Dyadobacter chenhuakuii: one gene and its partner. The protein of the gene in region 1 interacts with the protein of each later gene in a pairwise test. Links are inferred from orthologs where the notes say so. Each region holds a gene or a part of one and is shown on either strand. Other genes may lie near its edges.

Region 1 (5,143 bases):
GGGGGCTTCATTGATGGAGCTTTTGCGCTTTTTAAATGCGGATCCCTTTTGGAAAGCACAGGTAGCACAGCTGGACGCTGACAAAGATGGTGAAATTCATATGATGACGGTCCTGGGTGACCAGCGCATTGAGTTTGGATCGGCAGAAAATTATGAATCCAAATTCGATAAGCTCAAAATGTTCTATAACAAGATATTGAGCCAGGACTGGAGCAGGTATAAAAAAATTAGTATTAAGTTTCAGAATCAAATAGTTTGTGAATAATAATTCACCATCAGCATGGCACACGAAAAAATTGTAGTAGGCGTAGATATTGGGAGCACGAAAATTACCGTGGTTGCTGCACAGGGAGCCGCGTCGGGCTCTCGTCAAAACAATATTGAAATTTTAGGTTTTAGCGAAGTCCCTGTTCCCAAAGGTGCAGTTGTAAACGGAGCCGTTGAAAATATAAAACAAGTTGGGACCGCAGTTCGTGAAGCACTCGCGGAAGCATCTTCCCGCTCGGACCTGGACATTGCGGTGGTGAATGTTAGTTTTGGCGGCACGCAGGTAAAGGTAAGTCAGCATAATGATGGCGTGATCCGGCCTTCGGCGTCTTCCGGCGAAGAGGTAACGCAAAGAGATGTGGATCAGCTTGTTGACGATATGTACAGGGCTAAAATCGAGCCTAATTACGACGTTCTGCATGTTTTACCCATGGAGTTTGTGGTTGACAACTCTATGAATGTGCGTGAGCCAGTAGGCAGGACGGGTATTAAACTGGGCGGTAACTTCCTGATTATCTCGGCAAACAGTCAGTCTGTTCTGCGTACGAAAAAGAGTCTGGCAGATGCAGACCATAATTTGAAATGCGACAAGATGGTTTTTGCGCCGTTGGCTACCAGTCTTGCGGTTTTAACAGACAATGAAACAAAAGCCGGCATTGCGCTGGTGGATATCGGGGACCATACGACGGACCTGGTAATATATCATGATAGCATTGTACGCCACATTGCTACTTTCCCGATTGGCGGCAGGCATATTACGAATGACCTCGCAACAGGTTGCGGCATTCAGGTTGAGAATGCAGAACGATTGAAACAGGAATACGGCGTAGCTATTGCTGCCGACGTTCCGTTAAACATTGAAATCCTGGTTAACTTCCTGGCCGGACGTGCTCCAAAGCAGGTTTTAAAGAAAAATGTAGCATTGATCATTGAAGAGCGATTGAAGGAGATCGCAGCGATGGTTTATGCAGAAATTATCAAATCAGGATATCTGGATAAGCTTATCGGTGGAATAGTGCTCACCGGCGGGTCTGCGAATATTGATGAGATTGAAAAACTCTTTGAGAAAGTAACAAACATGTCAGTCCGGGTGGGTTATCCCGAAAACCTGGAAAGAACCGCCAAAGCAGATGCGGTCAGCAATTCTTCATACAGCACAGCGATCGGTCTGGCCTGGGCCGGACTTCGTAATATAGATCCCCGGGTAAAATCGGTCTGCAAGCCTACGACTTCATTTAACACAGGCACTGTTGTGCAGCGTGAGAAAGTAAAGGAAATTCCGCCTAAGGAAGAGCCGGGTAAGAAAGTCGGGACTTTTTGGGATAGCTTTAACAGCATTATCCGCAAAAAAGATGATGGTCTGAGTGACTATTGAAAACAAAGCATAAACGCATTCAATCTCCGAAAATATGAATAAAAGCTTGTTGCAATCTTTAGACCAGGACTACATTGTGAACGAAATAATTAAAGACCAGCCCACCGGCGAACACCAGGCAGAGCCAGCCATTATCAAGGTGATCGGTGTTGGAGGTGGAGGAAGCAATGCGGTCAACTACATGTTTGAGAGAAAGATCAAGGATGTAGAATTTGCAGTGTGTAATACCGACCGCCAGGCGCTTGCTAACAGCCCGGTGCCCGTAAAAATCCAGCTTGGTGCAACATTAACGCAAGGCTTGGGAGCCGGAACGGATGCTACCAAAGGCAAGGAAGCTGCGTTGGAAACGATTGAAGAAATTAAAAGCCTGCTCGGCGGATCAACCCAAATGGTGTTTATCACAGCGGGTATGGGTGGTGGAACAGGAACAGGCGCCGCACCGGTGATTGCACAGCTTGCAAAGGAAATGGGCAAGCTTACAGTGGCGGTAGTAACTGCGCCTTACACCTGGGAAGGACTTGATAAAAAGGAACAGGCACTCGAAGGGATTGAGCAATTAAAGGAGTTCAGTGACACGGTGCTGGTGGTTTTGAATGACAAGCTGGAAGAGCTTTATGAGGACATGACCCTGACACAGGCATTCGCCGAGGCAGACGGCATTCTTCTTAATGCTGTAAAAAGTATTTCTGAGATCATCACGACAAACGGAAATATCAACACGGATTTTAAAGATGTTGAGAAAGTCCTTAAGAATGCAGGCCAGTCGGTAATGGGAACCTCTGAGGCGACCGGAGCTGATCGTGCTTCGATGGCCATTAAGGAAGCGCTGGATTCGCCGCTTTTAAATGACAGGGATATCCGCGGAGCAAAACGCATCCTGGTAACGCTTGCTACAAGCAAGAAAAAGGAAGCGACCATGAAGGAGCAGCGCGAAATCTGGCGTTATGTGCTTTCACAAGTGGGTGGAGAAGCGCGGATGTTCAAGCTGGGAACCATTACAGATGATTCTTTGGGTGATAAATTACGCGTGACGATTGTTGCAGCAGGATTTGATAGCATAGAGTCACCTATCCCGGGAATTGAGCTTAGAAACGGCGTTAAATCCAAAACACCGGATGCCAAGCCTGTTATAGAAGAAATTAAAGCGCCCGAATACGAAACAGAACTGGTCGTGACGAGCGAGCTGGAAGAAAGCACGCCAACCGGCCCGATCGATCTGATCATCGACCGTGAAATTGTACCAAGCGGATTTGCTCAGTTGCCGATCACAGATGTTGAAGGCAATAGTGACTGGGACAATGAAGAAATTGGAAAACTGGATGTAATGATCGCTTCGTTCAAAGACGGCCTGGTTAAATTCGGGGATCTCGAAGGCCCCGCGTTCCGCCGGAGCCGCGTGGAGCTCTGGAAACGCCCCACAGTTCCAGCGACCGAAATGGAGCAGCACTGGTTGAAATAATTAAGGACAAAAAAGGGAGCAAACGCTCCCTTTTTTGCTTAGAAATGGATCATTTGCCCGGCTTGAAGTTCCAGTAGTTCTTTGTACAACGCATTTGATATTACATTGTCATGATAATGTGAGCGGATCTGCCCTAACTTCACCCGTAATGCCAATGTGTTCATGCCCAGATAACTGAATACATCATTCAGATGGCTCAATGCTAATGCAGCTCCTTGCATATTGGAAGATAAGCCCACCAGTGCGGCCTTCTTATTGGTAAAGCTGTTGGGATAAGGCAGCCCGTCGATAAACGCTTTGAGAACGCCGGGATAGGAACCATTGTACTCGGGAACGATAAAGATAAATTTGTCCGTTTGTTCCAGCAGGGATTTGAGATTATTAAAATCTGAGTTTTTCCCTGAATTTTCGTACATCGCCGACACGGTGAAATCATGCGGCAGGTTTATCAGATCAAGGATTGTACTGGGAACATTGAGCTTATTGAATATTTCCTGATAATAGTCCGCTATTTTTCGTGACATGGAGTTGGGCCTGTTAGTGCCTACAATGATCACGATAGGAGAAGAAGTTGTTGTCATGAATGTAAAGTAAAGAGGCGGATGTCGCCTGTATGTTGCCCCTTAATGGGCTGATTTAGTAACAAATTAAGGACAAAATTGTTCAAGATAGTGCCTTAAACAGCTTATCAATGTAATGTTGCGGCATAGTTCGTTTTACTATGCATGACATTTATTGCTATCTTTGAGGCCAACATTCATCATGAAAAGCAGTTAAAAATCTGATATTCAGATTTTTAAAATTAACTCACGTAATAGTATGTCCTGGTTTATTCGTAAAGAGAAAGGTATTAATACACCCACCGAAATGAAGCGTGAAGCTCCTGACGGTTTATGGTACCAGTGTTCTAATTGTAAAAAAATTACGCCTACCAGAGAGCATAAGCAGAATGCGTTCACTTGTCCGCATTGCAATTATCACGAAAAGGTGGGTTCTGATGTTTATTTCAACCTGTTATTCGATGATAATGAGTTTATAGAGCTCGACGAAAATCTCATGTCGGGCGACCCGCTTCATTTTGTTGATACAAAAGCTTACCCCGACCGCATTAAGTCCACAATGCAGAAAACGGGTTTAAAAGATGCGGTCAGGACAGGTCACGGCAAGATGAATGAGCTGGACATTGTGATCGCTTGTATGGATTTCAATTTCATTGGCGGATCTATGGGTTCGGTTGTGGGGGAGAAGATCGCCCGTGCGATTACATATGCATTGGAGCACAAGCACCCGTTCCTGATGATCTCAAAATCGGGTGGAGCGCGGATGATGGAAGCTGGATTTTCACTGATGCAAATGGCAAAGACTTCTGCTCGTTTGGCACAACTATCGGAAGCAAAAATTCCATATATATCACTTTTGACGGATCCTACAACGGGCGGTGTTACTGCATCCTACGCAATGTTGGGCGACTTCAACATTTCAGAACCAGAAGCGTTGATCGGTTTTGCAGGCCCGCGCGTAATTCGTGAAACCATTGGTAAAGATTTGCCAAAAGGATTTCAAAGCGCTGAATTTGTTCTGGAACACGGCTTCCTGGATTTCATTGTGGACCGCAAAGACCTGAAAGATAAATTAACCAGCCTGCTTACCATGCTTCGTTGATATGCGTTTGATTTCCCATCCGGTCCTTTGCAATTACTACGTGACTTATCGCTGCAATGCATCATGTGGTTTCTGCGACATTTGGGAAAAGCCTTCGCCCTACATTACGGTTGAGAATTTAAGAGAAAATTTAAGGGATCTGAAAAAGCTGGGCGTTAAGGTCATCGACTTTACCGGCGGCGAACCACTGCTTCACCGGCAGCTGGATGTGCTCTTAAAAGAAGCCAAAGACTACGGCATGATCACTACGGTGACCAGCAACGGACTACTTTATCCAAAACAAGCGGAAAAGCTCCGTGGCCTCATTGATATGCTCCACTTCTCGCTCGATTCCCCGGACCGCGATGAGCATGATAAATCGAGAAATGTGAAGTGCTTTG
Region 2 (4,033 bases), 340 kb from region 1 along the record:
GGCAAAAGTCCGGCATAACCCACCATCGCCGTAAGCACTGTGTCAATTTCTTCCGATTCAACGACGGAAACCAGTGCTTCGATGCCGCTGTAAACTTTTATATTGAATGAGGAAAGAGCTGATTTAACCTTATCAAAATGCTTTTCATTTCCGATAACGACTTCTTTGGGCAGAAATTTCGCTGCCTGCTCGATCAGCAGATCTGCATTATCCTGCGCAGTAAGAACGGCTACCGAAAAAATCTCGGGATTTGCCTCGATCACTTCCAGCGCCTGCGTCCCGATCGAACCTGTTGATCCAAGAATTGCTATATTTTTTTTCATTCTGATGCTGAGGTTATATTTACTGCCGGTTGATTTTGATCAGTTCATCCGCGATTTTCCGGTCGTTGGACAATCGGGGCACTTTGTTCTGGCCCCCTAGTTTGCCATTCGCGCGCATGTAATCGATAAACGAGTTTTTGCGCAATGGCACCAGTTCCAGTGTTTTCAAAATGCTGCCTTTGATCAGATCTTTGTAATAGATGTTGAGTTCGGTAAGCTTTCTGTCGACGTCGGCCACGAATTGTTCCTTATTGTTAGGCTCGACGGCAAATTCCACCAACCATTCATGATAAGGAAGTCCGCCATTTTCGGAATTTACCATTGGCGCAACCGTAAACTCGACAACTTCAACCTCGGGATGTCGTTCCATGGCATAACGCAATGCTTTTTCTATCTCCTCCCCGATCACGTGTTCGCCGAATGCGGATATAAAATGCTTGATCCGGCCCGTTACCAGGATCTTGTACGGGTTTACAGAGACAAACCGCACCGTATCACCCAAAGAATAGCCCCATAACCCCGCATTATTATTCACGATCACTGCATAATTCTGCCCAACCTGCACTTCTCCGATGGATAATCGCCGGGGATTTTCGTCGAAGTAGTTTTCAACGGGGATGAACTCATAGAAGATGCCCGTGTCCAAAAGCAGCAGCAAACCGTCGTCTTTTTGAGAATCCTGGTAGGCGAAAAAGCCTTCCGAAGCGGGATATAGCTCAATCGAATCGATCTTCTTTCCGATAGATTCAAAGAGTTTGGCGCGGTAAGGCTCGAAATTGACGCCGCCATATATGAACAGCGAAAAGTCCGGAAAGACGTCTTTGATCTTTTTCCCGGTCCTTTCGATAATCTTGTCAAAATACATTTGTACCCACGGCGGAATGCCTGATATCAGCGACATGCGCTGGTCGAGCGTTTCGTCGATGATCTTGTCCAGCTTCGTTTCCCAATCTTCAATGCAGTTCGTTTCGTAGCTCGGCATCTGGTTGGATCTGAGGTAACCCGGAACGTGGTGATTGGAAATACCTGACAAGCGGCCTGTCAGTACACCGCCTGTTTCCGTCAGGACTGGGCTTCCGGATAAGAAAATGAGCTTATTATCAAGAAATTGGGCTTTTTTGGTTTCTGCTATATACGTCAAAATGGCATTGCGGGCAGAATCAATGTGGTTGGAAATCGAGTCGCGGGAAATCGGAATGTACTTGGTTCCGGATGTTGTGCCTGACGTTTTGGCAAAATATAAGGGCTTGCCGGGCCAGAGAATGTCTTCGTCCCCGTTCTTTACCTTATCAATATACTTGTGAAGGTCTTCATAATCGTGGACGGGGACCGCTTCTTTGAAGTCGGAATAGCTGTGGATGTCCTTAAAAAAATGATCTTTTCCAAACTCCGTATGAAGCGCTTTCCGGACCAGATTACCCCTCCATTTTTCCTGCACTTCGACGCTCCGCGAGATCCAATCCTGTTGCTGCTGTACAATGTATCGAGCCAGCGGCTCACTCAATAGTGCTCTGATTCCCATAGTAAAAACAAAGGTACACAGGTTTTGTAAATTCTATTCTACAAGGCCGCCTAACAGGCTTTTCTGAGGCCAAAACGGCCATTAGCCGAAATTTTTTAAATGCCTTTGTTTGTGGTTATTTATCTGTAATTTTGCCATCCTGAAATCAAAGTGAGCGAAAATTTTAAAAAAATATATGGGATTGTTTGATTTTTTGACGAGCGATATAGCGATCGATTTGGGGACTGCAAATACCCTGATCATCCATAAAGATACAGTAGTTGTTGACGAGCCTTCTATCATTGCCATGGACAAAACCACAGGCAAAGTTTTAGCCATCGGACACACAGCTATGCAAATGCATGAGAAGACCAACGAGAATATTAAAACGATCCGCCCACTTAAAGATGGTGTAATTGCTGACTTTACTGCTGCCGAAATGATGATCCGTGGTATGATCAAAATGATCGATACCGGCAGCCGTTTTTTTACACCTTCCCACCGCATGGTGGTTTGCATTCCTTCCGGGATTACAGAAGTTGAAAAACGTGCCGTAAAAGACTCATGCGAGCATGCAGGCGCGAAAGAAGTATATATGGTGCACGAGCCGATCGCAGCTGCTATCGGGATCGGCATTGACATTACTCAGCCGAATGGTGTGATGATCGTTGACATTGGCGGTGGAACTACGGAAATCGCGGTTATAGCGTTGTCAGGGATTGTTTGCGAGCAATCTGTTCGCATTGCAGGTGATGTATTTACGAGAGACATTGTTGATTATATGCGCCGCGAGCACAATCTTTTGATCGGTGAGCGCTCTGCGGAATTGATTAAAATGGCCATCGGATCCGCTTCTCCTGAACTCGAAATTCCATTGGACGATTATCAGATCCGCGGCCGTGACTTAATGACCGGGATTCCAAAGGAAATCCGTGTTACGTATAGTGAAATCGCTTATTCTCTCGATAAATCAATCTCTAAAATTGAGGAAGGTGTCATGAAGGCACTTGAAATTTCTCCTCCTGAACTTTCTGCGGATATTTTCAAGAATGGTATTTATCTGACAGGCGGCGGGGCGCTTATCCATGGCCTTGACCGACGCATTGCTCAGAAAACCAAGCTTCCCGTTCACATTGCGGATGATCCTTTAAAAGCCGTAGTGAAAGGAACAGGCGAAGTCCTTAAAAATCTTGAATTGTACAAGCCGGTACTGATTTCGTAGTATTGGATCGTTCACGATGTGAACACTTTAGCCCATGCTCCAACTCGTTGATTTCGTTGTCCGGAATCGTTTCTTTTTGGTATTTATTTTGCTGGAAGTTCTCAGTGTATGGTTAATCGTGCGCAGTAACACTTACTGGGGCGCAACTTATTTCAACACTTCGAATTATTATGTCGCCAAAACATTGGCTTTTTCTAATTCAGCAAAGGAATACACGAAACTGGACGAGGTGAACGCCGCATTAGCGAATGAAAATGCGCGGCTTCGTGCCACTGTTACGGCATTAACGCAGACAAAACCCATCGATTCTCCGGCTGGCTACGTTCCGGACTCATCATTTGCATCACGCTTCACATTTACCGTAGCGAAAGTGGTTGATAATGAGACCAACCAGACCAATAATGTGCTGACGATCGATAAGGGGAGCTCTGACGGGATCAAACCCGGGATGGGCGTTATTTCAGCAACCGGCGTAGTTGGGAAGGTCAGGTTTTGTTCAGAGAACTTTTCTGTGGTTACTTCCATCCTGCATTCGCAGTTCATGGTGTCGTCGAAGCTTGTCAGGAGCAAGGAAATTGGTTATGCCAAATGGCCAGGAAAGGATCCTAATTTCATTGATATGATCGATGTATCAAAGTATACGAAGATCTTCAAGGGGGACTCGGCGGTTACTTCGGATCAAAATTCTGTTTTTCCTCCCGGCATTATGGTGGGCAGGGTGGAAACGGTAAGTGTGCATCCCAATCAGACCTTTTACAACATTGTATTGCGGCTGGCAACCGATTTCAGGAACCTCTCTTATGTTTATGTGGTACAAAATCAACAACTTGGGGAGCAGGATAGTCTTAAATTACGTACGATAAATACCAAATGAGTTTACGAGAGGCAATACAATATTCCCTGATGATCCTGTTGTATCTGTTCCTGCAGATCTTCTTCATGCGGAATGTCGTGTTGTTCAACTACGCGTTCTGTTTTATATACATT

What was found.
Region 2: the proteins of ftsZ (region 1) and NFI80_RS18390 interact in binary tests that used the Escherichia coli proteins (3 or more experiments, as listed by UniProt). The link is inferred for Dyadobacter chenhuakuii from one-to-one orthologs.

Annotation. Positions count from the first base shown.
Region 1 is NZ_CP098805.1:4,766,766-4,771,908, forward strand. Bases 1,014-3,888 are described here. They hold ftsZ (cell division protein FtsZ), read left to right. Parts: upstream 1,014-1,676; coding sequence 1,677-3,101; downstream 3,102-3,888. Other genes in these bases: ftsA (cell division protein FtsA), read left to right, coding at 1,014-1,642; NFI80_RS19890 (NADPH-dependent FMN reductase), read right to left, coding at 3,140-3,682. In the rest of the region: NFI80_RS19875 (cell division protein FtsQ/DivIB), read left to right, coding at 1-265; more of ftsA, read left to right, coding at 281-1,013; accD (acetyl-CoA carboxylase, carboxyltransferase subunit beta), read left to right, coding at 3,921-4,763; NFI80_RS19900 (radical SAM protein), read left to right, coding at 4,765-5,143. UniProt on the Escherichia coli protein: Essential cell division protein that forms a contractile ring structure (Z ring) at the future cell division site. The regulation of the ring assembly controls the timing and the location of cell division.
Region 2 is NZ_CP098805.1:4,424,494-4,428,526, forward strand. What follows is about bases 1,135-4,033. They hold NFI80_RS18390 (rod shape-determining protein), read left to right. Parts: upstream 1,135-2,020; coding sequence 2,021-3,046; downstream 3,047-4,033. Other genes in these bases: NFI80_RS18385 (GH3 auxin-responsive promoter family protein), read right to left, coding at 1,135-1,845; mreC (rod shape-determining protein MreC), read left to right, coding at 3,081-3,920; NFI80_RS18400 (hypothetical protein), read left to right, coding at 3,917-4,033. Also shown: NFI80_RS18380 (1-deoxy-D-xylulose-5-phosphate reductoisomerase), read right to left, coding at 1-323; more of NFI80_RS18385, read right to left, coding at 343-1,134. UniProt on the Escherichia coli protein: Forms membrane-associated dynamic filaments that are essential for cell shape determination. Acts by regulating cell wall synthesis and cell elongation, and thus cell shape.